Catenuloplanes niger: one gene and its partner. The protein of the gene in region 1 interacts with the protein of each later gene in a pairwise test. Links are inferred from orthologs where the notes say so. Each region holds a gene or a part of one and is shown in the gene's direction. Other genes may lie near its edges.

Region 1 (15,458 bases):
ACGCGCCCTACGCGCCCGCCGGCGGCGCGCCCTACTCCGCCCCGGCCGGCGGCGAGCGCGTCTACACGACCCGCCGGCCGATCCTCGCCGTACCCATCGGCCTGGTCGCCCTGCTCCTGGAGATCCCGGCGCTGCGCCTGCTCCTGGACGGGTTCACCGGCGGCACCGCCGCGGCCGGCAACCTGGTCAGCGGTCTCGCGCTGGCGCTCAGCCTGCCGCTCACCGGCGTCGGCCTCTACGCGCTGCTGACCACCGGCCGCGCCGCCGATCACCGCACGTGGTGGCGCCCGCCGCTGGCGTACCTCCCGCTCGGGATCGTCCTGCTCCTCGCGGCCGCGATCGCTGCCAGGTAGAACGGGAAACGAGAGCCCTCCCGGGGCGGCACCCCGGGAGCGGCGTATGCTGGTCCACGGCGACCGCCACCGGCGGTCGACCTCGCGCGCCTTCTTCACGGCGGTCGATGATCACGGAATGTGATCATCGATTCCCCGTCGTGGGGCGCCGGCCTCCCTGGTCCCGTTCTCGGCGCAAGCAGAAGCGACGGGCCCACCCTGGCCGGCGACCGGGCGCCAGGCGCCGAGCCGACTGGCATCGGCGGCACAACCAGGGACGACGCAGGGAGCATTTCACCATGGCTGTAGTCAGCATGCGCCAGCTGCTGGAGAGCGGCGTGCACTTCGGGCACCAGACCCGTCGCTGGAACCCGAAGATGAAGCGCTTCATCTTCACCGAGCGCAACGGCATCTACATCATCGACCTCCGCCAGACGCTCGACTACATCGAGAAGGCGTACGAGTACATCAAGAACACCGTCGCCGAGGGCGGCAGCATCCTCTTCGTCGGCACCAAGAAGCAGGCGCAGGAGGCCATCGCCGAGCAGGCGACGCGGGTCGGCCAGCCGTACGTGAACCACCGCTGGCTGGGCGGCATGCTGACCAACTTCCAGACGGTCTACAAGCGGCTGCAGCGGATGAAGGAGCTCGAGGCTCTGGGCGACCTGACCGGCACCGCCGCGGGTTACACCAAGAAGGAGACCCTGCAGCTCTACCGGGAGAAGACCAAGCTCACCAAGACGCTGGGCGGTCTCCGGGACATGCAGAAGGTGCCGTCGGCGATCTGGGTCGTCGACACCAAGAAGGAGCACATCGCGGTCGACGAGGCTCGCAAGCTGGGCATCCCGGTCATCGCGGTGCTGGACACCAACTGCGACCCGGACGAGGTCGACTTCCCGATCCCGGGCAACGACGACGCGATCCGCTCCGCCGAGCTGCTGACCCGCGTGGTCGCCGCGGCGGTCGCCGACGGTCTGATCGCTCGCTCCGGCCGCGCGGGCCGTGGCGGCGACAAGCCGCAGGGCACCGCCGTGGGCGCGGACGAGCCGCTGGCCGAGTGGGAGCGTGAGCTGCTGGAGTCCGGCGAGAAGAAGGCCGCCGACGCCGAGGCGCCCGCCGCGACGGTTCCCGCCGCCGCTGCCCCCGCCGAGGCCCCGGCCGCCGAGCCGGCGCCGGCCGCCGCCGAGTAAAGCCGTCTCCGAGTAAAGCCGAGCAAGAAGCAGCACGACGCGGTGCGGGCCGGCGACGGCCCGCACCGCACCTGCCGCCAGCCGACACAGACATCGAAGAGAGAGTCATGTCCAACTTCACCGCCGCGGACGTCAAGAAGCTGCGCGACCTCACGGGCGCCGGCATGATGGACAGCAAGAAGGCCCTGACCGAGGCCGAGGGCGACTTCGACAAGGCCGTCGAGCTGCTCCGCATCAAGGGCGCGAAGGACGTCGGCAAGCGTGCCGGCCGTACCGCCGCCAACGGTCTCGTCGCCCACTCCGGCAAGGCGCTGCTCGAGATCAACTGTGAGACCGACTTCGTCGCGAAGAACGCCGACTTCGTCGCGTTCGCGCAGGAGCTGGTCGAGCACGGCGCGGGTGCCGGCGTCACCGACGCGGAGGGCCTGAAGGCCTCCACGCTGGCCGACGGCCGCACCGTCGACGCCGCCGTCCAGGAGCTCTCCGCCAAGATCGGTGAGAAGCTGGTCGTGAACCGGTTCGCCGTTCTCGACGGCAACACCGCCGTCTACCTGCACCGCAAGGCGCAGGACCTGCCGCCGGCCGTCGGCGTGCTGGTGGAGTACACCGGCAAGTCCGACGAGGCCGCCGACGCGGACGCGCGCGCCGTCGCGATGCAGATCGCCGCCATGCGCCCGAAGTACGTCACCCGCGACGAGGTCCCGGCGGACGTCGTCGAGTCGGAGCGCCGGATCGCCGAGCAGACCGCCCGCGAGGAGGGCAAGCCGGAGGCCGCGCTGCCGAAGATCGTCGAGGGCCGGGTCAACGGCTTCTTCAAGGACACCGTGCTGATCGAGCAGGCCTCGGTCGCCGACAGCAAGAAGACCGTGAAGCAGGTTCTCGGCGAGGCGGGCATCGAGATCACCCGCTTCGTCCGGCTCGAGGTCGGCCAGGCCTGATACCGGGCTCACGCACGACACGGCGCCGGCTTGCAGGCCGGCGCCGTAGGCCATGACACGAGGAGGCCGTTGGTGTACTGCGACAGGCACCGCGGTCTCCTCGTCGCATATGGTGCACACCGCGACGGTCATGTGTCGGCGTGGCAGCGCCGGCGGGTAAGTCAGAGACAACAGGTTGAGGGAAGGCGGGTCGCATGACGGTGGTGACCGAGCAGGTCGTTCCGGTGGAGGACGCGGCGGGCTCACCGACGGGCGGCAAGCCCCGGCGGGTCGTGCTGAAGCTCTCCGGCGAGGTCTTCGGCGGCGGCAGCATCGGCGTCGACCCGGATGTGGTGTCGGCCATCGCGCGGCAGATCGCCACGGTGGTCCGGCGCGGTGTCCAGGTCTCCGTGGTCGTCGGCGGCGGCAACTTCTTCCGCGGCGCCGACCTGCAGAAGCGCGGCATGGACCGCAACCGGGCCGATTACATGGGCATGCTCGGCACCGTGATGAACGCGCTCGCGCTCCAGGACTTCCTGGAGAAGGAGGGCGTCGAGACGCGCGTGCAGAGCGCGATCACGATGGCCCAGGTCGCCGAGCCGTACATTCCGCTGCGCGCGATCCGGCACCTGCAGAAGGGCCGCGTCGTGATCTTCGGGGCCGGCGCCGGCATGCCGTACTTCTCGACGGACACCGTGGCCGCCCAGCGCGCGCTGGAGATCAACGCCGACGTGGTCCTGATGAGCAAGAACGGCGTCGACGGCGTCTACACCGCGGACCCGCGGACCGACCCGACCGCCACCAAGCTCGACTTCGTCACGTTCGCCGAGGCCCTGCAGCAGGGCCTGCGGGTCGCCGACGCGACCGCGTTCAGCCTCTGCATGGACAACGGGATGCCGATGCTGGTCTTCGGCGCCGAGGGGCCGGACACGATCATCAAGGCCGTGGGCGGCGAGAAGATCGGCACCCTGATCACCGCCTAGGGCGGGCAACACAAGATCAAATTGAAGAGCATGATGGGGTACGGGAGGCGCCGCGCCGCGTGCGGCGAGCAGCCCTGCCGGACCAGTGGATGACCCCGGGTATTGGACGCAGCACCCGCCGAGCAGGAGTGAGGAGGCGACGGAGCGGTGATCGACGATACGCTCCTCGAGGCCGAGGAAAAGATGGAGCGTGCCGTGGAGCACGCCAAGGACGAGCTGGCTTCCATCCGCACCGGTCGCGCCACACCGGCGATGTTCTCCCGGATCGTCATCGACTACTACGGCACGCCCACGCCGCTTCCGCAGATGGCGTCCGTCGCCATCCCGGAGCCGCGGATGGCGATCATCAAGCCGTACGACGCCTCCCAGCTGAGCGCCATGGAGAAGGCCATCCGCGACTCGGACCTCGGGGTCAACCCGTCGAATGAGGGCTCGATGCTGCGCATCCTGCTGCCGCAGATGACCGAGGAGCGCCGCCGCGAGATGGTCAAGGTCGCCCGCGGCAAGGCCGAGGAGGGCAAGGTGGCGGTGCGTAACGTGCGCCGCCGCGCCAAGGAGGAGCTGGACCGGATCGTCAAGGACGGCGAGGCCGGCGAGGATGACGGTCGCCGCGCCGAGAAGGAGCTGGACGACCTCACCCACCGGTACGTGGCCCAGGTCGACGAGCTGGTCAAGCACAAGGAAGCCGAGCTCCTCGAGGTCTGATGCCGCACCTCGACCCCTACGACGACGCGCGCGAGGCACGGCAGCGGGCGCGGCACGGTGGTGCCGCGCCCGACCCGTACCGGCCGGAGCAGCAGCCGGACCGCGATCCTCGCGGTGACCGGCCGGCCGGCCGGGAGCCGATCGCACCCGTCTACGCGCCGCCGGGATCGGAGACGGGAGCCACCACGGAATTCGTGATGGACCGCCCGTCCGGCCCGCCCCCGGCCGTGATCCCCGGCCGCCCGGGCGCTCCCACGCGCCCGGGCCCCGACGTGCGTCCGGGTACCGATACGCGTCCGGGTGCCGACGTGCGTCCGGGATCCGGTGGTCCGATGCGTCCGGGACCCGGTGCGCCGGTACGCCCGGGCACCGACGGCCCGGTGCGCCCAGGCCTCGACGGCCCGGTGCGGAAGGGCCCCGACACACCCGGCGGGTCGCCGCGCGGCACCCGCCCCGCCGGCCCGGGGGAGACGGATTCCGAGGACCTGCCGGAGCCGCCGCGCCGCCGGGTCAAGGGTCGCCGCAGGGCCACCTGGACCGGTGCGCCCGCGGCCGGCAACGCGATCCGCCAGGCCGCCTACGCGTCCGGCGACGACGAGTCCGCGAAGGCCCGCAGCCTGCCCTCGGCCGGCCGCAACCTGCCGGCCGCGATCGGCGTCAGCCTCGGCCTCGGCGCCGTGGTCGCCGGTTCCCTGTTCTTCTGGCGCGAGGGCTTCCTGCTGCTGATAGCGGCCATGATCGTGGTCGGCGTCTGGGAGATGACCCGCGCGCTCGCGGTCGGCGGTGCCCGCGCGCCGCAGATCCCGCTGACCATCGGCGGTGTGCTGATGGCCGGCCTGGCCTGGTTCGCCGGCCCGGACGCGCTCGCGCTCGGACTGCTGGTCACGGTGCTGGCCAGCATGCTGTGGCGGCTCGGTGACGGCCGTGCCGGGTTCCTGCGGGACGCGGCCGCGGCCACGCTGATCGCGGTCTACGTGCCGTTCCTCGGTGGGTTCGCGGCACTGCTCGCCTACCCGGACGACGGCGTGGCCCGCGTGGTGGTCACGGTCGTCGCGGTTGTGCTCACCGACACCGGTGGTTACGTCGCCGGGGTCTTCCTCGGTAAGCACTACATGGCGCCGTCGATCAGTCCGAAGAAGTCCTGGGAGGGCTTCGCCGGCTCCGCGCTCGCGTCCGCTCTGGGCAGCGCGTTGCTGGTCTACCTGCTGCTCGGCGTGGCCCCCTGGTGGGGCGCGCTGTTCGGAATCGGCGTAACGATCTCCGCGGTGCTCGGTGATCTGGCAGAGTCGATGATCAAGAGGGATCTCGGCATCAAGGACATGAGCAATCTGCTCCCGGGCCACGGCGGCCTGATGGACCGCCTGGACTCGATCCTGTTCGCGCTGCCGACGGCGTTCCTGCTGCTCTCCGTGCTCGCGCCCGGCTCCTGAGCGCGCCGCGAGGGCCGGCCGGCTCTCGCGGCGAGGGGGTTGGGGTGAGCGATGACGCAGCTTTGGCACCCTGTGCGGCATTGCGACCGGCCGTACCGTGGGAGACTGGACAGGTCGCGGCCGTGTTCCCACCCTGGTGAGAATCCCGCCGCGAGAAATGACCCGACGTAGTGAGGCAGCTGCAGACACCGTGATGGGCCCGACTCTCCCTCTCATCCCCGTCGTTCCCAGCACCCCGGAGACGCCCGACGACGCCGTGCCCGCGCAGGCCGGCCCCCGTCGCCGTCGTCCGGCGATGCCGCCGCGCCACCTGGCCGACCTCGACCCCGAGGCGCGCCGCGCGGCCGTCAAGGAGCTGGGCCTGCCCGAGTTCCGGGCCAAGCAGCTCTCCACCCACTACTTCGGGCGCCTGGTGCGTGACGTCGCGGAGATGACCGACCTCCCGGCCGCCGCCCGGGAGAAGATCGGCGCCGACCTGCTGCCACACCTGCTCACCCCGGTGCGCGAGCTGTCCTGCGACGACGGCGCCACCCGCAAGGCGCTCTGGCGGCTGCACGACAACGCGCTCGTGGAGAGCGTGCTGATGGGTTACCCGGACCGGGTCACCGCGTGCGTGTCCAGCCAGGCCGGTTGCGGCATGGCCTGCCCGTTCTGCGCGACCGGCCAGGCCGGGCTGACCCGGAACCTCTCCACCGCCGAGATCGTGGACCAGGTCGTCTACCTGGCCGGTGTCGCGGCGAGCGGCGCGGTCGCCGGCTCGCCGCCGCGACTGTCCCGCGTCGTGTTCATGGGCATGGGCGAGCCGCTGGCCAACTATCCGCGGGTGATCGCCGCGGTCCGGCGCCTGACCAGTCCCGCGCCGGACGGTTTGGGGCTTTCCCAGCGGCATATCACGGTTTCCACCGTGGGCCTGGTCCCGGCCATGCGCAAACTGGCCGATGAGGACCTTTCGGTGACCCTTGCGCTGTCCCTGCACGCGCCCGATGATGATCTGCGCGATGAACTCGTTCCGGTCAACCAGCGGTGGAAGGTGGCCGAGGTGTTGGATGCCGCGTGGGAGTACGCGGCGCGCACGGGGCGGCGCGTGTCGATCGAATACGCGATGATTCGGGACGTGAACGATCAGCCGTGGCGTGCCGACCTGCTCGGCCGTCTGCTGGCCGGGAAGCTGGCGCACGTCAACCTCATCCCGCTCAACCCCACGCCGGGCAGCCGGTGGGACGCGAGTCCCAAGCCGGTGGAGCGTGAGTTCGTCCGCCGCCTGCGCGCGGCCGGCGTCTCCACCACGGTCCGCGACACGCGGGGCCAGGAGATCGACGGTGCCTGCGGGCAATTGGCGGCGAGCTCGGTCGACGGCGCGGAGGCACGATGAACCCTCCGTCTCGCGGGTATGTACGTCTTGGCGTCGCACGGATGGACGCTCTTCACGGCCGCCGGGCTCGGGGCCGTGATGAACGAGGTTCACTGACGGCCGCGTGTGCGAAGGCGCCCGCCGGCGCCGAGCGAGCGAACCAGGACCAGGAGACACAGTGACGAGTCAGGGTCAGCGCTTTCGGAGGCGTGCGCTTCGCCGCGGTTACAAGGTGGAGGAGGTCGACTCCTTCCTCGACCGCGTGGAGGCCACGCTGGCCGGCGAGCAGAGCGGCCCTCCGGTCACCGCGCAGGAGGTGCACGACGTCGTCTTCCGCGTGCGCTTCGGCGGCTACGACGAGTGGCAGGTCGACCTGCACCTGGACCGGGTGGAGCGGCAGCTCGCCGAGCTCGACGAGCGCGGCGGCGCCCGTGGGCCCGAGCGCGTCCCGGCCGGCGCGGACCGGATGGGCCCGCCGGACCGGATGAGCGGTGGCCCCGGCGCGCACAGCGGCCCCGGCGGCTTCGGCCCGGGCCCCGGTGGTTTCGACGGCCCCGGTGGTTTCGACGGTCCGGGCGGCTACGACGGTCCCGGTGGCTTCGACGGCCCGGGCGGTTTCGACCAGGGCTTCGACGACCCCCGCACCGGCGGCTTCGACGCCCCCGGCCGCCCCGACGGCCCCGGCTTCGGCCCGCCGGACCGGATGGGCCCGCCCGACCGGATGGGCCCGCCCGACCGGATGGGCCCGCCGGACCGCATGGGCCCGCCGGACCGCATGGGCCCGCCCGATCGGATGGGCCCGCCGGACCGGATGGGTCCGCCACCCGGCCGCGTCCCGGCCGGCCCCGGCCGTTTCGACGACGGCCCCTCGTTCGGCGGCTTCGAGGAGCCGCGCACCGGCGGTTTCGGCGGCCCGCCGCAGCGCGACCCGCGTGACCGGGGCGGCTTCGACGAGCCGCGCACCGGTGGCTTCGGCGGCCCGCCCCCGCGCGACCCCCGGGAGCCCCGCGACCCGCGCGAACCCCGCGACCCGCGGGACCCCCGTGACCGCGGCGGTTTCGGCGAGGACCCGCGCACCGGCGGGTTCGACCTGCCGCCGCGCGACGACCCGCGTACCGGCGGCTTCGATCTTCCGCCGCGTGGCGGACCGCAGGGACCGGGCGGTCCCCAGGGCCCCGGCGGCATGGGTCCCGGCGCCCCGCAGGGCCCCGGCCCCCGTGGACCGCAGGGTCCCGGCATGGGCCCCGGTGGCATGGGCCCCGGCGGTTACGACCAGAACCCGTACGACGACCCCCGTGACCGTGGCGGTTTCGACGCCCCCAGCGGTGGCTTCCCCGGCTTCGAGCCCGGCCGGCACGGCAAGATGGACATGACCGCGGAGATCCGCCTGCCCGAGCTGGAGCGGCGCCCGCGCAACCAGCCGCAGTCCGGCCCGCCCGCGATGGGTGGTGGCCCCGGTGGCCCGCCGCCCGGCCGTGGTGGCCCGCCGCCCGGCGCGTTCGGCGGCCCGCCCATCCCGCCGCCCGGTGGCGGTTACGACGACGGTTACGGCGACGGCCCGGGTGGCTTCGGCGGCCCGCCGGTGGGTGGCCCCGGCGGTCCCGTCGGCGGCCCCGGCGGTGACCTGCAGCGCGTGGACCACCTGCGCCGCACGTTCCAGCCGCGGCGGTTCGGCAGCGGGTACGACCCGGACCAGGTGGACCGGCTGTTCGAGGGCATCCTCACGGCCATGTCCGGCCGCGGTCCGATGCCGGTGAACGAGAACGACCTGGACACGCTGCAGTTCGGCCTGGTGCCCGGCGGTTACTTCGAGGCCGAGGTGGACGCCGCGCTCAAGGAGGTCAAGGACATCCTGCTGGGCCACTGAGCCCGCCGGGCCACCGAGACCCGGCGGCACATATAGAGGCGGCACATATAGATCAGCCCGCCTCCCGGCGTACCGGGGGAGCGGGCTCGATCTTTGGTTTCGGAACCTTATTCGCGCAGGCCGGCGCGGCGCAGCACGACGTCGCCGATGAGCACCACCGCGATGCCGGCCGCGATCACGACCAGGAAGATGTTCTCGATGTTGCCCTCGTGGTTCCCCAGCGTGCAGGCCAGCAGGGACAGAATGGTCAGCACCCCGAGGATGCGTCCCGCCCTGCGGTTGCCGGGCTTGAGCTGATCGGGTGCGACCACCGGCTCGCTATCCGCCACTGTGGGTCCTTCCTCGCGCTGTGCGTTCACATCCGCGATTAGTCTGACATGCGGCGGATGCCGGGACGCAGCAAGCCTCCTGTGACGCATCCACCCTCTTCGCCGACGCACCGGAGACGCGCCGCGCGGGTCCGGTAACGTCTGGCCCGAACCACCGACCGTCGTAGCTTAAGGGAGCAGTGCCGTGCGAGTGACGGGAACCGGTCATGCGAGCATGCGGATCGACACCGCGGCCGGAAGCATCCTCACCGACCCCTGGGTGAACCCGGCCTTCTTCGCGTCGTGGTTCCCCTTCCCGGACAACTCGCAGCTGGACTGGGAGTCGCTCGGCAAGGTCGACTACCTCTACGTCTCGCACCTGCACCGGGACCACTTCGACGCGGAGAACCTCAAGCGGTTCGTGTCGAAGAAGGCGGCCGTGCTGCTGCCGGAGTACCCGACCAGCGAGCTCGAGGACGAGCTGCGCGAGCTGGGTTTCCGCAGCTTCATCAAGACGAAGAACGAGGAGGTCGTCGAGCTCGACGGCGGCCTCAAGATCATGATCCAGGCGCTGATCTCGCCGACCGACGGCCCGATCGGTGACTCCTCGCTCTGGGTGGAGTACGACGGCGTCCGCCTGCTCAACCAGAACGACGCCCGCCCGAGCGACCTGTCCCGCTTCGCCGAGCTCGGCCACGTGCACGCGCACATGCTCCAGTTCTCCGGCGCGATCTGGTACCCGATGGTCTACGAGCTGCCCGAGGCCGCGAAGCGCGCGTTCGGCAAGCAGAAGCGCGAGCGGCAGTTCGACCGCACCTGGCGCTACATCGACGACCTGAAGGCCGACCACGTCTTCCCGATCGCCGGCCCGCCGTGCTTCCTGGACGACTCGCTCTACCAGTTCAACGACATCTTCGGCGACGAGGGCGCGATCTTCCCGGACCAGAGCGTGTTCCTGACGGAGTACGCCAAGGTCGGCGGCACCAACGGCGTCGTGCTGCTGCCCGGCTCCGAGTCGGTCCTCAACGCCGAGGGCGGCATCGAGACGACGCACCCGGTGCCGGTCGACGAGTTCTTCGCCAACAAGGCCGCCCACCTGGAGGAGATGCGGGAGCGCAAGCGCCCGATCATCGAGGCCGAGAAGGCGTCCTGGCGGCACCCGGAGATCGACGTGCTCGCGGAGATGAAGCGGCGCATCGAGCCGCTGCTCGAAGAGTCGATCTACATGGCCAAGGGCGTCGGCGGCCCGGTCCGCTTCGACCTGGTCGGCTACGACGGCGAGTCGGTCGAGTCGATCGTGGTCGACTTCCCCGGCAAGCAGGTCCGGCCGTACGCGGACGAGAAGGTCCGGTACCGCTTCAAGACCGAGCGCGCGCTGATCGAGCACCTGCTCTTCACCGGCGAGGTCGACTGGGTCAACTCGCTCTTCCTCTCCTGCCGCTTCTCCGCCGCCCGCATCGGGCAGTACAACGAGTTCGTCTACGCGTTCTTCAAGTGCCTCTCCACCGAGCGCCTGCAGTACGCCGAGGGCTGGTACGACGAGCACGAGCGCGCGGTCGAGGCGGAGAGCATCGAGCTGGGCGACTGGGAGGTGCAGCGCCGCTGCCCGCACCTCAAGGCCGACCTGAGCCGCTTCGGCATCGTCGACGGCGACCAGCTCACCTGCCAGCTGCACGGCTGGCGCTTCGACCTGCCGTCCGGCCGCTGCCTCACCTCGGTCGGCCACAAGATCCGCGCCGACCGCAAGGCCCCGGCCTCCTGACCCACGCGCGGCCCGGTGCCGGGCACGTCGCCCGGCACCCGGTCCACGTCCACGTCCGCCCGCAAATCGCTTGCCGGGCGCCGCGAACGACGCGATCATCGCGACCGTGGCACTGCACGAGGACGAGATCCCGGTCGACGAGCCGATCGTGCGGACCCTGCTGGAGCGGGAACGCCCGGACTGGGCGGACCGCCCGCTGGAACGGGCCGGCGCCGGCACCGACAACACCATGTTCCGGCTCGGCGACGACCTGCTCGTCCGGGTGCCCCGCAACGCGTACAACGCCGGCATGCTGGCCAAGGAACGCGCCTGGCTGCCCCGGCTCGCGCCGCTGCTGCCGCTCACCGTCCCGGAACCGGTGCACCACGGCGCGCCGTCGGACGTGTTCCCGCTGCCCTGGGCGGTCTACCGCTGGATCGACGGCGCCGAGGCCGGCCCGGACACCGTCGACGACTGGGCCGCCTTCGGCCGCGACCTGGCCGGCTTCGTGCGCACGCTGCACGGCCTCGACCTCGCGGACGGCACGCTGAGCGGATACCGCGGCGGTCTGCTGCGCGACGCCGGCGACTGGGTCGACCGCAGCTTCGCGGCTTGCGCCGGCCTGATCCCCGGCATCGGCACGCTGGAACGGATGTGGCGGGACGCCATGCTGCTGCCCGACCCCACCGGCCCGCGCGTGCTGCTGCACGCCGACCTCAAACCCACGAACCTGCTGGCCCGCGACGGCGCGCTGCACGCCGTGATCGACTTCGCCGGCCTGATCACCGGCCATCCGGACGCCGAACACGCCACCACGTGGGACCTGCCGGCCGAGGCGCGCGACGCGTACCGGGCCTCGCTCGACATCGACGACGCCACCTGGCAGCGGGCCCGCGCCTGGGCGATCGTGGTCGGCGTCAGCGGCGTCGCCTACTACCGGGACACGTTCCCCGCGTTCGTCGCCGAATGCCACGCCCGCCTGTCGAACATCCTCGCCACCGCCCCATAGGCTGCAGACCATGCTCCGTGAGGCGACCGCCGCCGACCTCCACGCGATCACCCGGCTGTACCACCAGCTCAACCCGGACGACCCGGTCCTGGCCGACGGCTCGGACCACGCGGTCTACCGGCGGATCCTCGACACCCCGGGCCTGCACCTGCTCGTCTGGGAGCACGCCGGCGCGGTGGCCGCCACCACCTACCTGAACATCATCCCCAACCTCAGCCGGTCCGCCTCGCCGTACGCGGTGATCGAGAACGTGGTCGTCGAGGAGAGCCTTCGCGGCCGCGGGATCGGCAAACGCCTGATGGCCGGCACACTGGCGGCCGCCTGGGACGCCGGCTGCTACAAGGCGATGCTCGCCACCGGCTCCCGCGACCCGGCCACGCACGGTTTCTACCGCAGCTGCGGATTCTCCACCGACGACAAGACTTCGTTCGTCGCCCGGCCGCCGGGGGATTTACGAACATAAGAGCTATTTTCCCGCTTCCGGCGTGGGCACCTTCCGAGTGCTCCCGCGGGCACCGGTCGGCCGCGGGCGGCCTCCCTGCGGGTTGAGTGGGTGGCCGGGAGAGCCGGGGCGTGCTGGCGGCTCATGTCGCGCCGGGCGGGTCGGGTGGCGGGGGAGGCCGGCGAAAGTCGCGGGTGGACCTGCGGTGCTCGGTCGGCCGCGCGGCTCGCGGATGCCGTCCGGTTGGCGGATGCCGTCCGGTTGGTGGATGCCACGCGGTTAGCGGATGCCGCGCGGTTGGTGGATGTCGCGCGGCTGGTGGGATGGCGCCCGGTTGGCGGAAGCTGTGCGGTCGGCGAGACCGTAGCGCGTGCTCAGACTGGCGTTTGTCGGTGGCGGAACCCGGACCGGCACCGAACCCGGTCACGCAGGGCGTCTCCGGCGGGCCTCGGGCTCCGGGGAGGGGGCGGGGGTTCCGGCGGGCTTGGCGTTCGTTGGCCCGGCTGTTTTTTCGTGGGTGGGGTGGGTTTCGTCTGGTGTGCCTGGCTGCCCCGTCTGCCGTCTTCCAGGTCGAGCCGAGCAGATCATCGGCAGGGCCGCCAGCTTTGGTCGCGTCGGTGGGGGTTGCGTGGTGGAAGACCTGCCGGTTGCCGCTGTCCGGCGCCGGTTGGCGTGGTGGTGGCGGCCCTGCCGATGATCTGCACCCCAAGGGGTGGTCGACGGCAGACGGGGCAGGCAGGCGGCGGCGGTCTGCGCGGTGCGCATGAAGATCAAACGATGCTGCCCGTTATGCGGGAATGATCTTTTGCAGGCTGGGATCGAAGCTGGTCCCTCCGGCTCGCATTGCTGTTCGCGGGGCGTGAGACCGCAACGAGAGCCTGAAAAACAGAGCGAAACGGAAATGTCGCGATATTGCGAATCGTGTCGGCAACCTGGCAACCCGGCAGCCCGGCACCCGGCCGCGTGCAAGCCCGGCGCCCGGCCGCGCGGAAGTCGGGAAAGTGTTGCCGTGCCGCTCGGAAAGGAAGGATTGCTTACCGAGAGTTGCGGACCGCGAGGTCGGCCAGGATGGTGTTGGCGGCGTTGTGGCCGGCGGCGCCGATGACGCTGCCGGCGGGGAACGTGCCCGCGCTGCCCGCGTAGAGGCCGTCCAGGCCGGTGGCGTACGGCATGCGGTCGGTGAACGACACCGTGTTGTCGACATGGTGGATGTGGCCGCCGGTGATCCCGAAGTGTGCCTCGATGCCCGGGGGTGTCAGCGGCACCGCATCCGCCACCAGTTTCCGCGTGCCGGGCGCGTAGGACTCGCAGATGTCCAGCAGCCGGTCCACGTAGGACGGCAGCGCCGCGTCCCAGCCCCCGTTCGGCGCGTACGGCACCGACTGCACGAACAGCGCCGACGAGTGGTGACCGGCCGGGTCCTGCAGGGACGGGTCGACGGTGGTGTGCAGGTACCACTCGATGGTCGGCTCGGCCGGCAGTTCGCCCGCGACCACGGACGCCCACATCTCGCGCAGCGCCCGCATCGGCGCGCCACCGGCCGACGATCCCGGCAGCAGGTGGATCGTGGCGCCGAACGGGCTCGGCGAACCCGCCGGCAGGCAGGAGAACTGCGGCAAGCCGGACAGCGCGAGGTTCACCTTCAGCGTGGTGCCCGGCCGCCGTACCGCCTCCATCCGCGCGACCAGCGACGACGGCAGCGCGCCGGAGGGCACCAGCGACATCAGCCGGTACGGGTCGCAGGCGCCCAGCACGACCGGCGCGTGCAGTTCCCGGCCGTCCGCCAGTGTCACGCCGGACACCGCGCCACCGTCGACGGAGATCGCGCTCACGGCCGTACCCGCGAAGATCTTTGCTCCGGCGGCCCTGGCCGCGGACGCGAACGTGGCGGAGACCGTGCCCATCCCGCCCTCGGTGATCATCCAGGTGCCGTCCGCGCCGGGCAGCCGGCACATGTTGTGCACCAGGAAGTTGTGGCCGGTGCCGGCGTCGTCCGGGCCCGCGTTCAGGCCGGACAGGCCGTCGGTCACCGCGTACATCGAGGTCAGCAGCTCGGACGCGAAGCCGAACCGGGCCAGGTAGTCCGCCACCGAACCGCGCACCAGGTCGACGAAGGCGGGCCGCAGCGAAGGCCGGACGTAACGGTCGGCGGTCTCCTCGACCGGCAGCGGCGGGGCCAGCCAGGCCGGGGCCAGATCGTCGCGCAGTGCCGACAGTTCCGCCTGCATCGCGTCGTCCGCCGCCACGTCCGCCGCCGAGAAGAACGACGTCATCTGGGCGCGGGTCGACGCCCGGTCGCGGCCGAACAGCAGGTACGGCCCGTCCGGCGTGGGCAGGAAGTAGTGCGGGTCGCGGCGCAGCACCGGCAGGTCCACGTCCAGCGTGCGCAGCAGCTCCGGTGGCATCAGGCCGAGCAGGTACGACCCGGTCGAATGCCGCAGGCCGGGCACCCGCGGGAACGGCGTCTCGGTGCGCGCGGCGCCGCCGATCACGTCCGACGCCTCCAGCACCACCACATCCAGGCCCGCGCGGGCCAGCAGGATCGCGGAGACCAGGCCGTTGTGCCCGGCGCCCACGATGATCACATCGGCCCGCGAGGTCGTCATGGCCGCGAGCCTAACGCCTCCGCGAGCAGATCGAGTTCCCGTGCGAACAGCGGCTCCACGTCCCACCGCACGTGACCGAAGACCTCCAGCGCGACCAGCCCGAACACCCGGCTCCAGGCGAGCACGAGCAGGTCCGTCGGCCCGGACAGCTCGTCCAGGAACAGCGCCGCGAACCCCGAACTGTCGCACTCCTCGCGCACGCCGCCGAACATCAGCGCGAACTCCCGCGGATGCGCCAGACTCCAGCGCCGGAACTCGTGCGCCATCCCGGTCAGCCGCACCGTCGGCGGCTCACCCGCCAACGTGTCCCGCACCGCCCGCACGGCCGCGGTCAGCTCCGCGAACAGGTCCGCCGCCAGCGCGCCGACCAGCGCGTCCAGCCCGGGAAAGTACCGGTACAGCGCGGGCGCGGTCAGTCCCACCGCACGCCCGATCGCGCGCAGCGAGATCGCCGTGGGCCCACCGGTCACCAGCAGCCGCCGGGCGACCGCCTTGATCTCCGCGACGGTCGCGGTCCGCACCTGCTCCCGCCGGGTCGGCGCGGTGCTCATCCCCACATCCTAGAACCAGATCAAGA
Region 2 (15,367 bases), 3.7 Mb from region 1 along the record:
CTCGGCGTGCGCCGGGTCGAGGTGACCGGCGCGGCGCTGCTCGACCCGCCGCAGGTGCGCGCCGCCGCCGCGGTGCCGGACCTGACGCCGCTGGCCCGGGTCGACGTCGGCGCGGTCGCGTCCCGGGTGGAGGCGCTGGCGCCGGTGGACCGCGCGGTCGTCTCCCGCCGCTGGCCCGGCACGCTGCTGATCGAGGTGATCGAGCGCACCGGCGTGGCCGCGGTCCCGCGGGGTGACGGCTTCGCCGTGGTGGACGACGAGGGCGTGGCGTTCCGGACGCTGCCGGAGCGTCCGGACGGGCTGCCGCGCCTGGAGGTCGTGCAGCCGGGCCCGGACGACGTCAACACGCGCGCCGGGCTGGAGGTGCTGGCCTCGCTCAGCGCCGAGCTGAAGGCGCAGTTGATCTCCGTGACGGTGGAGGCGCCGGCCCGGATCCGGCTCAACCTGGCGGACGAGCGGACCATCGTCTGGGGCGACTCCTCGCAGAACGCCGTGAAGTCCTCGGTGGCCACGGCGCTGCTGGACCGCGAGGAGAAGACGATCGACGTGAGCGCGCCCGAGGTCGTGTCACTCCGCTAGACGGCCGCCGTCGTCCTCGGCGGGCGACGTTCGACACATGCGGCGTACGACACCACCGACAATGCGGCCTTTTCGGGCAAAGACGCATCGGCGTCGCCCGAAATGGCCTGTATGGTGCTGAAGTGCGGCGTCGCGTCGCACACCGGGCGGGACGACCAAAAACACGACACGCCGCGTCGGTTCTTGGTTGCGGCCTCACGTCCGCATACGTTGCCGGAGAGGTTGCGTGGTTGACATAACTCTCGACCTCTAGTAGAGGGTGAGGGTTCCGCCTCAACCTCAACGTTCCGGAGCATAAGTCGACACGGCCTGACCGGGCCTTTGTCGCCGATGCCCGTCAACCTCGGGGAAGGGAAGGCAGACCGATGACTCCTCCGCACAACTACCTGGCGGTTATCAAGGTCGTCGGTATCGGTGGCGGCGGCGTCAACGCCGTCAACCGAATGATCGAGGTTGGGCTCAAGGGTGTCGAGTTCATCGCGATCAATACCGACGCGCAGGCGCTTCTGATGAGTGACGCCGACGTGAAGCTGGACGTGGGTCGCGAGCTGACCCGTGGTCTTGGCGCGGGTGCGAATCCCGACGTCGGCAAGAACGCGGCCGAGGACCACCGCGACGAGATCGAAGAGGTCCTCAAGGGCGCGGACATGGTGTTCGTGACCTGCGGCGAGGGCGGCGGCACCGGCACCGGTGGCGCGCCGGTCGTCGCGAACATCGCCCGCAAGCTCGGCGCGCTCACCATCGGCGTGGTGACCCGGCCGTTCTCGTTCGAGGGCAAGCGCCGGCAGGTGCAGGCCGAGTCCGGCATCGACGAGCTGCGCAACCAGTGCGACACGCTGATCGTGATCCCGAACGACCGGCTGCTCGCGCTCGGTGACCGCGGAATAAGCATGATGGACGCGTTCCGCCAGGCCGACCAGGTCCTGCTCTCCGGTGTCCAGGGCATCACCGACCTGATCACCACGCCGGGCCTGATCAACCTCGACTTCGCGGACGTGAAGAGCGTCATGTCCGGCGCGGGCAGCGCGCTGATGGGCATCGGCAGCGCCCGCGGCGACAACCGCGCGGTCGAGGCGGCCGAGGCGGCGATCTCCAGCCCGCTGCTGGAGCAGAGCATGGACGGCGCGCGCGGCGTGCTGCTCTCCATCGCCGGCGGCTCGGATCTCGGCCTGTTCGAGATCAACGACGCGGCGCAGCTGGTGACGGACGCGGCCCACCCGGACGCGAACATCATCTTCGGCGCGGTGATCGACGACGCGCTCGGCGACGAGGTGCGGGTGACCGTGATCGCGGCCGGCTTCGACGGCGGCGCCCCGGCGTACAAGCCGGTGGACTCGGTGCGCAAGCCGCAGCCGGCCCCGCTGCCGACCACGCCGGCCAACCCGCTCCCGCCGCCGCCGCAGGAGCGCCGCAAGGTGCTCTTCGACGACGTCGACGTGCCGGACTTCCTGAAGAACGGCTCCTGAGCATCAGAACCGGCCCGGGACCCCCGGGCCGGTTCTCTCATCAGAGGGAAATCAGTGAGCGACGCGGGAGAGCAGTGAGCGACGCGCGGCGGGACGAGATCGCCGGCAACCTGGCCGCGGTGCGTGCCCGCATCGACGCGGCCTGCGCGGCGGCCGGGCGGGACCCGGCCGACGTGACGCTGATCGCGGTGACCAAGACCTACCCGGCGTCGGACGTGGCGCACCTCGCCGCGCTCGGCGTCACGGACGTGGGGGAGAACCGCGACCAGGAGGCCGCCCCGAAGGCGGCGGCGGTCACCGCGCCGGTCCGCTGGCACTACATCGGGCAACTGCAGCGCAACAAGGCCCGTTCGGTCGCCCGGTACGCGGACGTCGTGCACTCGGTGGACAGCGAGCGGCTCGTCGAGGCGCTCGCCACCGCGGCCGGCCGGCAGCGCGACACCCCGATCGAGGCGCTGGTCCAGGTCAACCTGGACGGCGAACCGCACCGCGGCGGTGCCGTGGGCGCCGACGTCGACCGGGTCGCCGACGCGATCGCCGCCCGCCCGGAGCTGACGCTGCGCGGCGTGATGGCGGTGGCGCCGCAGGACTGGGAGCCGGCCGCCGCGTTCGCCCGGCTGGCCGAGGTGGCGGCGCGCATGCGGGCCGCGCACCCGGGTGCGGACCTGGTCTCCGCGGGCATGAGCGGCGATCTGGAGGCGGCGATCGCGCACGGCGCGACACACGTGAGGGTGGGCGGCGCGTTGCTCGGCATGCGCGCACCGCTGCGGTAGCCTGACCGCGGAACCGAACTACATGAGTGTGATTCAACCGCGATGGGGGATTCACGAAGGTCCAGCGGGGGTATCAACCGGCCCTCGCCGGTCCGGGGAGGGACTGATGTCGACGGTTCCACCGCAGGGCAGCGGCACGGCAGGGGGCGGTGCCGTCACGGCGGAGGCGAGGTGGGGGCAGGCATGAGAGGGCGTAACGGTACGAGGTTCGGCGAGCACGCTCGGCGGACGCGGGAGGGGCTCGCGGTGCTGCGTCACGCTGTCCGCCTCCGCGGCGCGGAGGTGATCGGATGAGCGCCCTGCGCCGGGCGGGTGTCTGGCTCGGTCTCGTCGAGGAGGACGACGACCCCCGCTACGACGACTCGCGCTACAACGACGACGGCTACCGGTCGAACTACCGCGGGCGTGACCACGACCGCCGGCGGTACACCGAGGACTTCGAGGACGAGGACGAGGAGATCGACGAGCCGCCGGCGGTGCCCCGCACCCGCGGCCGGTCCGACGTCCGCGACCGGACCTCGCGCATCGACCGGGAGCGGCACGAGCGGCCGTCCCGCTCCTCCGTGCGCGAGGAGATGGAGCGCATCGAGGCCGAGCGTGCCGAGCGCGAGCGTGAGCAGCAGGAGCAGCAGTCCGCGACGGTACGGCCGATCACCCGAACGGGTGGCGGGGTCTCCGCCGCGCTCACCTACCCCACGCAGGAGAGCCTCGCGCTGGCGCCGCCGCTGCCCGCCCCGAGCCGGGTCACGGTGCCGGAGGAGGAGCAGCGCTACCAGATCACCACGCTGCACCCGACCACGTACCGGGAGGCGCGGACGATCGGCGAGCACTTCCGGGACGGTGTGCCCGTGATCATCAATCTCACCGAGATGGATGAGGGTGACGCTCGCCGTCTCGTCGACTTCGCGGCCGGACTGGCGTTCGGTCTTCGGGGTACGATCGAGCGAGTGACCAACCGGGTTTTCCTGCTCTCGCCGGCCAACGTTCAGGTCACCGCGGAGGACAAGGCCAAGATCGCCGAGGGCGGGTTTTTCAGCCAGACCTGACCCGACCCTGTCTACCTGAGCTACATAGGGGCCCCGCTCGCCGTGCTGTCGATCCCGTTGCAAGTCCTCTACCTGCTGCTGTACGTGTTCTTCCTGACACTGCTGGCACGGTTCGTGCTGGGCGCGGTGCTGCAGTACGGGCGGCGATGGCAGCCGAGCCGGGGCGCGGCCGCGGCACTGGAGTCGGTGTGGAGCGTCACTGATCCACCCCTCAAGGCGTTGAGGCGTGTGATCCCACCACTGCGAATTGGTACCGTGAGCTTCGACCTGGCCTCCCTTGTGCTGCTGGTTATCCTGATCGTGCTGATGGAACTCGTGGTACGGCCGTTGATCATCAGGTGAACAACGTGCAAAGGGTTGAGAACCTGACGACCAGCGCGCCACGCGGCCGCAACTGACCCGAGGAGTTTCGATGCCGCTGACCCCGGCCGACGTCCACAACGTCGCCTTCAAAAAACCCCCCATCGGCAAGCGGGGGTACGACGAGGAGGAGGTCGACGCCTTCCTCGACGAGGTCGAGCGCGAGCTCGCCCGTCTGATCGAAGAGAACAACGAGCTCCGCGCTCAGGTCGAGCGTGGTGGCGGCCGCCCCGTCGCCCCGGCCGGTCCGGGCGCCGACCCGCGGATGGCCGCCGAGCTCAACGACCTCAAGGCGCAGCTCGACCGCGTCCAGCGGGACAAGGCCGCCGCCGACCAGGCCGCTCGCGCCATGCAGGCCGAGCTCGACCAGGTGCGCGCGCAGGGTGGTCCCGCCGGTGGCATGGGTGCCGGCACCAACCCCGACGGCGAGCAGCAGGCGCTCCGCGTGCTGATGATGGCCCAGCGCACCGCCGACGACCACGTCGCCGACGCGCGCCGGGAGGCCGACAAGCTGCTGACCGACGCCCGCACCAAGGCGGAGGAGGTCACCCGCGAGGCGCGGGCCAAGGCGGACGCGCTCGAGCGTGACGCCCGCCAGCGTCACCAGGAGGCCATGGGCGGCCTGGACGCGAAGCGGTCGGCGCTGCAGAAGCACATCGAGGAGCTCAAGCAGTTCGAGCGCGAGTACCGCACCCGGCTGAAGGCGTACCTCGAGAGCCAGCTGCGCGACCTCGACGGTCGTGGCCAGGGGCTCGAGGCGGAGCTGACCCGCAGCGAGGGCAACCGCGCCGTGGGCGGATCCGGCGGTCTCGCCGCGGCGGGCCTGGCCTCGTCGTACGGCGGCGGTCGCAGCGGCTCCTCGATCGAGTCCGGCCGCTAGTCCTCGCGACGGGGGTGAGCCATGATCGTCATTAGCCTGCTGCTCATCCTCGTCGCGATCGCGCTGCTCGTGCTCGGGTTGATGAGCGCGTCCAGCCTGCTCCTGATCGGCTCGATCGTGGGCAGCCTGCTCGCGGCCGTGACCCTGGTGGTCGGCATGCGGCAGGCGGCCGCCGCACGCGCCGAGATGGTCGACAACGCCGACGTGATGGCCGAGGCCGACTCGAAGAACGACGAGTACGGTGCGCCCGCCGAGGAGTACCTCGACGAGGAGTTCGCCGGTTACGAGGGCCGTCGGCAGCGACGGGAGGGCACCTCGTCGACCGTCACCTCCACCGAGTTCCGGGACGAGGCCTACCCGGGGTACGGCGCCGCCGAGCCGGAGGCGCCGAGCTACCGCGAGGCCACGGTCCCGCCGCCGCGCGAGCCGGTCGACGACCCGGAGGACGAGCCGGAACCGCAGCTGGTGCCGGCCGCCGAGACCGCGCGCGTCGCCCGGATGACCGCCGACGTGTACGTGGTGGACGGCCGCCCGCGGTACCACCTCGCCGGCTGCGTCCACCTGATGGACAAGGAGGCCGAGCCGCTCCCGGTCAACGAGGCGGTCGAGCTCGGCTTCACCCCCTGCGGCCTGTGCGAGCCGGACAGCGCGCTGCTCGCCGACGCCCGCCGTGTGTGATCTTCACAGTCGCGTAACCGGTCCCCCGCAGGTCCGTTCGACAGAATGACGGGCATGGACTTTTCCGTGCCCGTCCGGGTGAAGCCCGGTGCATCCCGCGCGCGCGTCGGTGGCCGGCACGACGGACCGCACGGCCCCGCGCTGGTCGTCGCCGTCAACGCGCCGCCGGTCGACGGCCGCGCCACCGAGGCCGCGCGCAAGGCCCTGGCGAGCGCGCTCGGCGTGCGGCCCGCGTCCGTCACGCTGAAGCTCGGCGCCGCCAGCCGCGACAAGGTCTTCCTGGTCGCGGGCGCGCCCGAGGCGCTGTCCGCGGCCGTGACCGAGCTGCGGGACGGCGGGTGAGCGGCGACATAGACCTGGCGCTGCTGCTCGGCGCCGCCGTCGTCCTGATCGCGGTCGCCGCGGTCCGCATCTCCACCCGCTTCGGCTTCCCCAGCCTGCTGATCTACCTCGGCATCGGTCTCCTGATCGGCGAGGACGGGCTCGGCATCCGGTTCGACGACGCGGAGCTGACCCGGGTGCTCGGCTTCTGCGCCCTCATCGTGATCATCGCGGAGGGTGGCCTGACCGCGCGGGTCAGCACGCTGCGCCCGGTACTCGGCCTGGCCGCGCTGCTCTCCACGGCCGGCGTCGCGGTCAGCATCGTCACGGTCGGCGTGGTCGTGCACCTGCTGCTCGGCCTGGACTGGCGGCTCGCGCTGCTCTACGGCGCGGTGCTGTCGTCCACGGACGCGGCCGCGGTCTTCGCCACGCTCCGCCGCCTGCGGCTGCCTCCGCGGCTGGTCGCCACGCTGGAGGCCGAGTCCGGCATGAACGACGCGCCGGTGGTCATCGTCGTGGTCCTGCTCTCCACCACCGGCTTCGGTGCCCATCCCTGGTGGTACGAGCTGCTGGTCGTCGCGTACGAGCTGGTCGCCGGTGCCGTGATCGGCTACGCCGTGGGCGTCTCCGGCCGCTGGCTGCTCCGGCATGCCGCGCTGCCGTCCGCCGGGCTCTACCCGATCGCGGCCGTGGCGCTGACCGTGCTGGCGTACGCGGCCGGTGCGGTCGCGCACGCGTCCGGCTTCCTCGCGGTGTACGTCGCCGGGGTGCTGCTCGGCAACGCGCGGCTGCCGCACCGGGCGGCGATCCTCGGCTTCGCGGACGGCCTGGCCTGGACCGCGCAGATCGGCCTGTTCGTGCTGCTCGGCCTGCTCGCGGCGCCGGACCGGCTGCCCGGCGCGATCGACGAGGCGCTGGTCGCCGGCCTCGCGCTGGTGCTGCTGGCGCGGCCGCTGTCGGTGGTGGTGTCCGCGCTGCCGTACACGCTGCTGCGGCCGCTGCGCCGGCGGATCCGGCTGGGCTGGCGCGAGCAGACGTTCCTGTCCTGGGCCGGGCTGCGCGGCGCGGTGCCGATCGTGCTGGCCACGATCCCGCTCTCCGAGTCCGTACCCGGTGCGCGGCGGCTCTTCGACGTGGTCTTCGTGCTCGTGGTGATCTTCACGCTGGTCCAGGGCGGGACGCTGGCGCCGCTGGCCCGCCGCCTCGGCGTGGTGGCCGGCGCGGAGCCGACCGAACTGTCGGTGGAGACCGCGCCGCTGGACCGGATGGGTGCGGACCTGCTGACGCTGGCGATCCCGGCCGGGTCGCGGCTCAGCGGCGTGCACGTGGACGAGTTGCGGCTGCCGGTCGGCGCGTCGGTGACGCTCGTGGTGCGCGACGGCTCCGGGTTCGTGCCGGCGCCGGACACCCGGCTGCGGTCCGGCGACAGCCTGCTCATCGTGGCGACCGCGGAGGTCCGCGAGGTCGCGGAGCGGCGGCTGCGCGCGGTGAGCCGGCGCGGCCGGCTGGCGCGCTGGTTCAACGAGTACGGCGCGGACGGCGGTGCTCCGGACCGGTGATGCAGACGCTAGTCGATCTCACGAGGCCTCTGTCGGAATTGCGATAAATTACCCGGACAGATGTGGTGAAAACGGTTCACCACGGTGCGCCCTGTTGTCGGATTCGCTTACGGTCCGTATTCTTGCGAACCTCCGGAGTGCACGGCGACCGCCGTGTGCCCGTTTTTTGCACGTGGGGGGCGCCATGGTCAGGCGGGCGGACATGGCTAAGAAAGTTACTACTGGCGACCAGGCGGCCACTGGCCGTAAGGTGTCGGGACGGGCCGGCACGGCCGCGACCATGGCGACGACGGCGACGGCCGCCAAGCCGGGGAATCGTGGACGTGCCGGCGTCGCGGCGAAACCGGCCGGACCCGCCACGACGGGATCGGTCAGCTCGCCGAACCGCGGGCCGGCACGTGGCCGGACCGAGGCGAAGCCGGGCAGCCCGGCGGCGCGGAAGAACAGCACAGCGAGGACGGCGACCGGCGCACCCGGCGGGAATCCCGGGGCGGACACGGCGGCCACCGGGACGTCCCGGGCCGGAAAGGCGGCCCGGTCCACCGGCGCGGTGTCGACCGGCACGGGCAGGGGAGCGGCGAAGGCGGCACCGGCCAAGGCCGGCCGAGCCAAGGTTGAGTCGACCAAGGCCGAGTCGACCGGGGGCGGATCGGCCCGGACCGTGTCGGCCAAGGCCGCATCGGCCAAGGCCACGCCGGCCGGGACCGCGCCGGTCAAGACCGCATCGGCCCGGACCGTGTCGGCCAAGGCTGCACCGGCCAAGGCTGCACGGGCCAAGGCTGCACCGGCCAAGGCCGGGCCGGCCGGGACCGCGGCGGCCAAGGTTGCATCGGCCGGGACCGCGGCGGCCGAGGCCATGCCGGTGAAGGTCGCGCCGGGGAAGGCCGCGGCCGAGGTTGCGCCGGTGAAGACCGCGCCGGCCGGGAAGCGCGCGATCACAGCATCTGGTGAAAAAACGGCGAAAGCCACCAAAACGGTACGGGCGGACGCCGGGAAAGCCACGAAGACCACCTCGGGGAGGAGTGCCGCCCCGACCGGGAGCACGGAGACGAACCGGGCCAGGCCGGCCGCCACCCGGGCGGCACGGACCGACACGACGCGGGCAGACACAGCACCGCCGACCGCCGCGACGAGCGCGGCCGAGGGAGCGACGACCATGGCGAAGGCAGCCGAGACCAGCACACCGGCGCGCAAGACCGCGCCCGCGAAGAGCGCTCGCAGCGCGGCGGAGACCGAGAAGATCCGGGCCGCCCTCGCGGGCCGCCGGGACGAACTGCGCCACGAGTACGATCAGACCCTGATCGAGATCGCCGGCCTGCAGCGCGAGAGGCTGGGGGACTCGGCGGGCGACGACCAGGCGGACACCGGCACCAAGACGTTCGAACGCGAGCAGGAGATCACGCTCGCGAACAACCTCCTGGAGCGGATCAACCAGGTCGAGCGTGCGCTGGAGCGGCTGGACGAAGGACACTACGGGTGGTGCGAGCGGTGCGGGAACCCGATTCCCGTCGAGCGGCTGGCCGCGTTCCCGTCCGCCACCCGGTGTGTGAAGTGCAAGCAACTGGAGGAGCGGCGCTGACTTCCGCGCCGCCGGGGAGGACGGACCGGTGACGGTGGAGGCGCAGCAGCCGCCCGCAGAAGCTGGGGCGAGCAGGCCCCGCAGTGTCCGGCGGGCGGTCACCGTCCTCGGTGCGGTCGCGTCGGTGATGGTCGCGGCCGACTTCGCGACCAAGGAGATCGCGCTCGCGACGCTGAACTACCGCGACGACGTGACGGTGATCCCGGGCGTGCTCTACTGGAGCCTGATCCGGAACAGCGGGGCCGCGTTCAGCCTCGGCGAGAACTACACCTGGATCTTCCCGATCGTCGCGATCGTGGTGGCCGGCTGGATCGGCTGGATGGCCCGCACGCTGCGGTCGATCCCGTGGGCGATCTCGCTCGGCCTGGTGCTGGGCGGCGCGGTCGGCAACCTGATCGACCGCGTCTTCCGCGAGCCGTCCCCGTTCCAGGGCCACGTGGTGGACTTCGTCAGCGTGTTCCAGCCGGGTGGCGGCGCGTTCCCGATCTTCAACTGGGCGGACAGCTCGCTCAGCATCGGCGTGGTGCTGGCGGTGCTGCTGGAGCTGACCGGACGGCAGCGCGACGGCTCCCGGATATCCTCGGACGGCGGCAAGAAGCCCGCCCCCGGCAGCAGTGACGAGAAGGACAACCCGAGCGCGTGACGCAACCCCCCGGTGACACCCGATCCCTCCCCGTACCCGACGGCCTCGACGGCCTGCGTCTCGACGCCGCCGTCTCCCGCCTGTTCGGGCTCTCCCGCACCGCGGCGGCCGCGATCGTCGAGGCCGGCGACGCCTACGTCGACGGCACCCGGCGCGGCAAATCAGACAAGGTCTCCGGCGGCTCCTGGCTGGAGGTGACGCTGCCCGCACCGGCCGCGCCGCCCACCGTGGTCGCGGAGACCGTGGACGGCCTGCGGGTCGTGCACTCCGACGACGACATCGTGGTGGTCGACAAGCCGGTCGGCGTCGCGGCCCACCCGAGCCCGGGCTGGACCGGCCCGACCGTGATCGGCGGCCTCGCCGGTCTCGGCCACACCATCGCGACCAGCGGCGCCGCCGAGCGTCAGGGGGTCGTGCACCGGCTCGACGTGGGCACCACCGGGCTGATGGTGGTGGCGAAGAGCGAGCACGCCTACACGGTGCTCAAGCGCGCGTTCAAGGAGCGCGAGGTGGAGAAGCGCTACCACGCGATCGTGCAGGGACACCTCGACCCGCTGCGCGGCACGATCGACGCGCCGATCGACCGGCACCCGTCCTCGGACTGGAGGTGGGCCGTGATGACCGGCGGCAAGCCGAGCATCACGCACTACGACACGCTCGAGGCGTTCCGGTCGGCCAGCCTGGTCGACATCCGGCTGGAGACCGGGCGCACCCACCAGATCCGGGTGCACATGTCCGCGATGCGGCACCCGTGCGTGGGCGACCTCACCTACGGCGCCGACCCGACGCTCGCGCAGCGGGCCGGCCTGCACCGGCAGTGGCTGCACGCGCGCGAGCTGAGCTTCACGCACCCGGGCACGTACGAGGAGGTGCGGTTCGTCAGCCCCTACCCGGACGATCTGCAGCACGCCCTCGACGTGCTGCGCGCGGCGAGTTGACCGGACTGCTGCGGCGGCTCGACGAGCGGCTCCTCCCGCCGCTCGGCCGGGGCCTCGCGCGGGCCGGCCGTACCCCCGGGCGGTTGCGGTTCCTGACCGCCGCGGCCGTGGCCGCCTCCGTCGCGGTGCTGCTGACCGTGGTCTGGGCCGCGGACCGGCCACCGCCGTCCGGCGACGACACCGTGGGTGACGTGGTGCGCGTCGGCGTGGCCGAGGGCGGTTCGATCCCCGGGTACGCGGACGCGTCCGCCGCCGAGCTGGCCGCGCTGGACGGCGGTGCCAGCACGTTCGCGCTGGTCACGTTCACCGAATACCTCGCGCCGGACCGGCTGGCGGCCGCGCTCGACGGCCGCGCCACCGCCGTGGTGGTGGGCCGGGTGCCGCTGCCCGGGACCCAGACGGAGATCGTCCGGATCGCGGTGCAGCGGCTGCCGGCCGACCTGATCGGTGGCATGGGCGTGATCGCGGAGCGCAAGGACCGGGAGGCCGAGGACTATCGCCGGCTGAGCGCGAAGCTGACCGGTGACTCCGCGCCGGAGACGGAGTTGCGCACCGTGTACGACAGCGGCGCCACGGTGGCGGCGGCGGAGGCGACCGCGTACCGCGAGGCGTGTTCGTGTCTCTACGCGGCCGTGATTCGGGCCACGCCGGCGGAGCTGACCGCGGTCGCGGAACGGCCCGAGGTCCGGGTCGTCGATCCGGCCCCCGAGCTGTCCCGCCTCGACCGGGCCGTGCTCCTGCCGCCGCTGCCGGAACAGGACGACGTGGTCACACCGCCTGTGGACGGGCTCACAGAATCCATGGCTCCGGTCGGCACACCCGTGACGCCGGGCGGCCGATAGGGGAGAATGGCAGCATCCCGGCGCGGCCCCACGCGTTGAACCATCCGGCAGCGCGGCAGCCCCGTACCGACGGTCAGGTTCGGCGATCGGGGCGGTGGCCGCACGATCAGGCACGCATCGTTAGGGTCTGCGGAGTCCGGCGGTTTTGGGTAGTTCGCCGGACGATTGGGATGAGGATGCGGGTGTGGCCTGAAGCGGGTTTCCTTCGTAGCCTGTCAGGCAGACCATTGGCGCTGGGAGGATGCATCCGTGGAGGGCACCGAGACCGACTGGGGTCGGGCGCAGGAACCGCCGCCGCGATGGCGCGCGCTTCTTGACCGTGCCCTGCTCGGTGGCCGGACCGGGGAGCATGCCCAGGTGAACGCGGACCGGGCGGGCCGCGGCGAACCCGGCTACCCGGCGAACGGACATAACGGTCATACCGGTGCGAACGGCTATCCGGAGGCGAACGGCTACCCCGAGGGCGGAAACCGGTACGAGGCGGAGCCGCGCCGCGGCTACTTCGAGCCCGGCGCGCCCGGTGGCAACCCGTTCGACGCTCCGGTGCCGCCGCCGGACAGCCCGCTCCCGCGCCGCCCGCAGCGCACCCCCGCGTCCCCGTCCTACGGCGCTGCCGTGAACGGGCGCCAGCAGGAGCCGGTGCAGCCACCACCGGCGCAGCAGCCACCGGCGCGGCCCGCACCGGACGGTCCCGGCGTCGCGCGCCGCCAGCCGTACCCGCCGTCCGGCGGTGCCTACGGCACGCCGTCCGTGCAGCCGCCGCCGCTCGGGCCGGACGAGAGCGGGTTCGAGTCCCGCTACGCCGCGCTGGACCCGCGCTACTCGCCGGTCCAGCCCGGTCGTTACCCGCCCGGCCCGCCGACGCCCCCGGCAGCCGCTCCGGTGCCCCCACCGGTGCCGCAGGCCGCCGCGCCGGCGCCACCGGTCCCGCAGGCTCCGCCGATGCCGCCCGCGTCCGCTCCGGCCCCCTCGGCCGGTGGCTACGGTGGCGCGCAGCAGCCCTACGCACCCGAGCGCGACTATCCGCAGCCGTCGCGCTACTCGATCCTGTCCCCGCCCGGGTATGTGCCGCCGCCGCTGCCGCCCACGGCCGAGCCACCCGCGCCGCCGGCCCCACCCGCTCCGGCGGTCACCGCGGGCCGGTTCCAGGAGAAGAACGTCGGCTTCCTCGGCGGCGCCGCGCCCGAGCCCGCGGCCCGCTCGGCGACGGACGTGGAGACCGAGCGCGCGATCAGCGTGCTCAAGCGCGACCTCGGCGGCCCGCGGGTGATGGCGTTCGCCAACCCGAAGGGCGGCGTGCACAAGACCACCGCGACCGTGCTCGCCTCGGCCGCGGTCGGCAGCGTGCGCGGCAAGGGCGTGCTCGCCTGGGACGACAACGAGCTGCGCGGCACGCTCGGCCTCCGGGCCGGCAGCGCCCGGCACGCGCGCACGGTCCGGCACCTGATCGCGGAGCTGGCCCAGATCGAGATCGCGCACGGCGCCGAGCTGCTCGACCGGCTCGACGACTTCCTCCGGCACGCCTCCGACGGGTCGTACGACGTGCTCGCCGGCGAGGAGAACCCGCGCTTCGCCCAGCGCCTCGACCAGCACACGGTGCGCCGCGTGCTGGAGCTGCTGCGCCGCACGCACGACGTGATCTGCGTGGACACCGGCAACAACGTGGAGAGCGTGAACTGGCAGACCGTGCTGCAGGCCGCGGACCAGCTGGTGGTCACCACGGTCCCGCGCGAGGACGCCGCGTTCACCGCGGACTGGATGCTCGACCTGCTCGACGACGTCGGCATGGGCGACCTGGTGTCGAACGCGGTGACGCTGATCTCCTGTCCCACGCCGGGCAAGTCGCCGCTGCTCGACGACCTGGAGAAGCACTTCAAGACGCGGACCCGCGCGGTCGCGATCGTGCCGTACGACCCGGCCCTGGAGACCGGTGCGTCCATCGAGTACCACCAGCTCCAGCCGGAGACCCGCAACGCCTGGCTGCGCGCGACGTCGATGATGCTGGAGCCGTTCGCCCGCTGATCCGGGTCCCGGCGGCGAGCCCGTGGCGCGCCTGAGAGGATCGAGGCGTGAGCGCGTCCAGTTGGCAGCCCGGCGTCAGCGGTGTCCCGTCGTCCGAGGATCAGGACCGAGGCGCGGAGCCGGCACCGGTGTCCGCGCCGTCACCGCACCCGCTGCCCGCGCCCCCGCCGGGCGGACCGGAGATGCCGGGCGGACCGGAGATGCCGGGCGGACCGGAGATGCCGGGTGCGCCGGTGCCGCCGGGGCCGCCGCTCGGCCGGGAGATCGTCGCGTCGGTCGTCGCGGCACTGGTCGTCGCGGCGCTCGGCATCCCGCTCGGGCTGCTCTGGGCCGTGCTGGCGCCGGACGTGCCGGTCGTGCAGGGCGAGAACGGGCCGCTGCTCACGTCCGCGCAGCCGGAGCAGTTCGTGGCCGCGGACGGATGGTTCACGTTCCTCGGCATCGCGTTCGGCATCCTGATCACGGTGGCGGCCTGGTTCGTGCTGCGCCGCTACCGGGGCGCGATCGTGCTGGCCGCGGTCACGCTGGGCACGATCGGCGCGGCGCTGCTCGCGTCGTGGGCCGGCAGCAAGATCGGGCTGAGCGAGTACGAGCGGCTCAAGGCGACCGCGGCGATCGGCGAGCGCTTCACCAAGCCGGCCGAGCTGCGGGCCGGCGAGGTGCACCTGTTCCTCGGCTTCCTGCCGGGCATCCGCGGCGACCTCCTGGCCGGCCCGCTGGCCGCCGCCGCCACCTACACGCTGCTGGCCGGCTGGTCGCCCTGGCCCTCGCTCCGCCCCGAGCCCTTCGCCACCGACTCACCGGACGCGCCGGCCGGCCCCGGTCTCGCCACACCGCCGGCCGGCCCCGGTCTCGCCACACCGCCGGCCAGCCCCGGCTTCGCCACACCGCCGGACTTCACGGGACCGCCGGCCGACTCGGCGTTCACCGAATCGCCCGCCGGCGCGGGCGTCAGCGCATCGCCCACCCGCGATCTTGCAGCGCCGCCCACCGACCGGCCGTTCATGGCTTCGCCCGCGGGCCCGGAGGTCACCGCACCACACGCGGGCCCGGAGGTCACGGCGCCGCACGCGGGCGCGGAGGTCACCGTGCCGCACGCGGGCGCGGAAGTCGCCGTGCCGCACGTGGGTCCGGAGGTCACCGTGCCGCCCGCCGGGACCGGCACGCCGCCGGAGTCCACGGGGACCGGCCGAGCGCGGGACGGCGGGGATGACCAGGACCGCGATCGGTCGGCATCCGGCGGGTAGCGGTGTCCGGCGGCGGGGGCGGACCGTCGGTCTGCGTGACCACCCGCCGGCCGGCAGGGAGGCCGCCCGCGGCCGACCGGTGCCCGCGGGAGCACTCGGAACGTGCCCACGCCGGAAGCGGGAACATGGGTGTCGGAATGCGCCTTCGGCGCGGGGTGGCACGGCCGCCGGCGAGTGTCCGCCGCCCGCGCCCCCTAGTTCTGGCTGGACGGGGTGGCGTACTCGGAGAGCGGGACCGGGACCGCGCGGACCGTGCGGAACAGCGCGGCCTCGCGGGTGAGGAGCTTGAGCTCGGCGCGGAGGCGGGCCGCGGTGTCGGTCGCGGCGAGCAGCGCCTGGCGGTCCTCGACCGTGAACGCGCCGGTGGCGGCGACCAGGTGGGAGAGCGTGGTCGGGTCGTCCGGCAGCTGCTCCGGCACGTCCGGCGACTCCGG

The links.
Region 2: the proteins of rlmN (region 1) and ftsZ interact in binary tests that used the Escherichia coli proteins (3 or more experiments, as listed by UniProt). The link is inferred for Catenuloplanes niger from one-to-one orthologs.

Annotation. Positions count from the first base shown.
Region 1 is NZ_JAVDYC010000001.1:5,791,769-5,807,226, forward strand. The notes cover bases 4,893-7,839. They hold rlmN (dual-specificity RNA methyltransferase RlmN), read left to right. Parts: upstream 4,893-5,750; coding sequence 5,751-6,929; downstream 6,930-7,839. Other genes in these bases: J2S44_RS25805 (phosphatidate cytidylyltransferase), read left to right, coding at 4,893-5,557; J2S44_RS25815 (DivIVA domain-containing protein), read left to right, coding at 7,087-7,839. Also shown: J2S44_RS25780 (hypothetical protein), read left to right, coding at 1-353; rpsB (30S ribosomal protein S2), read left to right, coding at 632-1,522; tsf (translation elongation factor Ts), read left to right, coding at 1,630-2,460; pyrH (UMP kinase), read left to right, coding at 2,655-3,422; frr (ribosome recycling factor), read left to right, coding at 3,570-4,127; more of J2S44_RS25805, read left to right, coding at 4,460-4,892; more of J2S44_RS25815, read left to right, coding at 7,840-8,775; J2S44_RS25820 (DUF2631 domain-containing protein), read right to left, coding at 8,883-9,104; J2S44_RS25825 (Rieske 2Fe-2S domain-containing protein), read left to right, coding at 9,289-10,845; J2S44_RS25830 (aminoglycoside phosphotransferase family protein), read left to right, coding at 10,952-11,833; J2S44_RS25835 (GNAT family N-acetyltransferase), read left to right, coding at 11,844-12,296; J2S44_RS25840 (phytoene desaturase family protein), read right to left, coding at 13,310-14,881; J2S44_RS25845 (TetR/AcrR family transcriptional regulator), read right to left, coding at 14,878-15,432.
Region 2 is NZ_JAVDYC010000001.1:2,075,052-2,090,418, reverse strand. What follows is about bases 139-2,994. They hold ftsZ (cell division protein FtsZ), read left to right. Parts: upstream 139-944; coding sequence 945-2,045; downstream 2,046-2,994. Other genes in these bases: J2S44_RS09025 (YggS family pyridoxal phosphate-dependent enzyme), read left to right, coding at 2,120-2,818; J2S44_RS09035 (cell division protein FtsQ/DivIB), read left to right, coding at 139-579. In the rest of the region: more of J2S44_RS09035, read left to right, coding at 1-138; J2S44_RS09020 (cell division protein SepF), read left to right, coding at 3,109-3,864; J2S44_RS09015 (YggT family protein), read left to right, coding at 3,907-4,206; J2S44_RS09010 (DivIVA domain-containing protein), read left to right, coding at 4,277-5,104; J2S44_RS09005 (hypothetical protein), read left to right, coding at 5,126-5,782; J2S44_RS09000 (DUF167 domain-containing protein), read left to right, coding at 5,828-6,124; J2S44_RS08995 (potassium/proton antiporter), read left to right, coding at 6,121-7,662; J2S44_RS08990 (hypothetical protein), read right to left, coding at 7,711-8,820; J2S44_RS08985 (TraR/DksA family transcriptional regulator), read left to right, coding at 8,819-9,241; lspA (signal peptidase II), read left to right, coding at 9,270-9,884; J2S44_RS08975 (RluA family pseudouridine synthase), read left to right, coding at 9,881-10,822; J2S44_RS08970 (hypothetical protein), read left to right, coding at 10,819-11,664; J2S44_RS08965 (MinD/ParA family ATP-binding protein), read left to right, coding at 11,914-13,686; J2S44_RS08960 (DUF2567 domain-containing protein), read left to right, coding at 13,734-14,933; J2S44_RS08955 (LON peptidase substrate-binding domain-containing protein), read right to left, coding at 15,128-15,367. UniProt on the Escherichia coli protein: Essential cell division protein that forms a contractile ring structure (Z ring) at the future cell division site. The regulation of the ring assembly controls the timing and the location of cell division.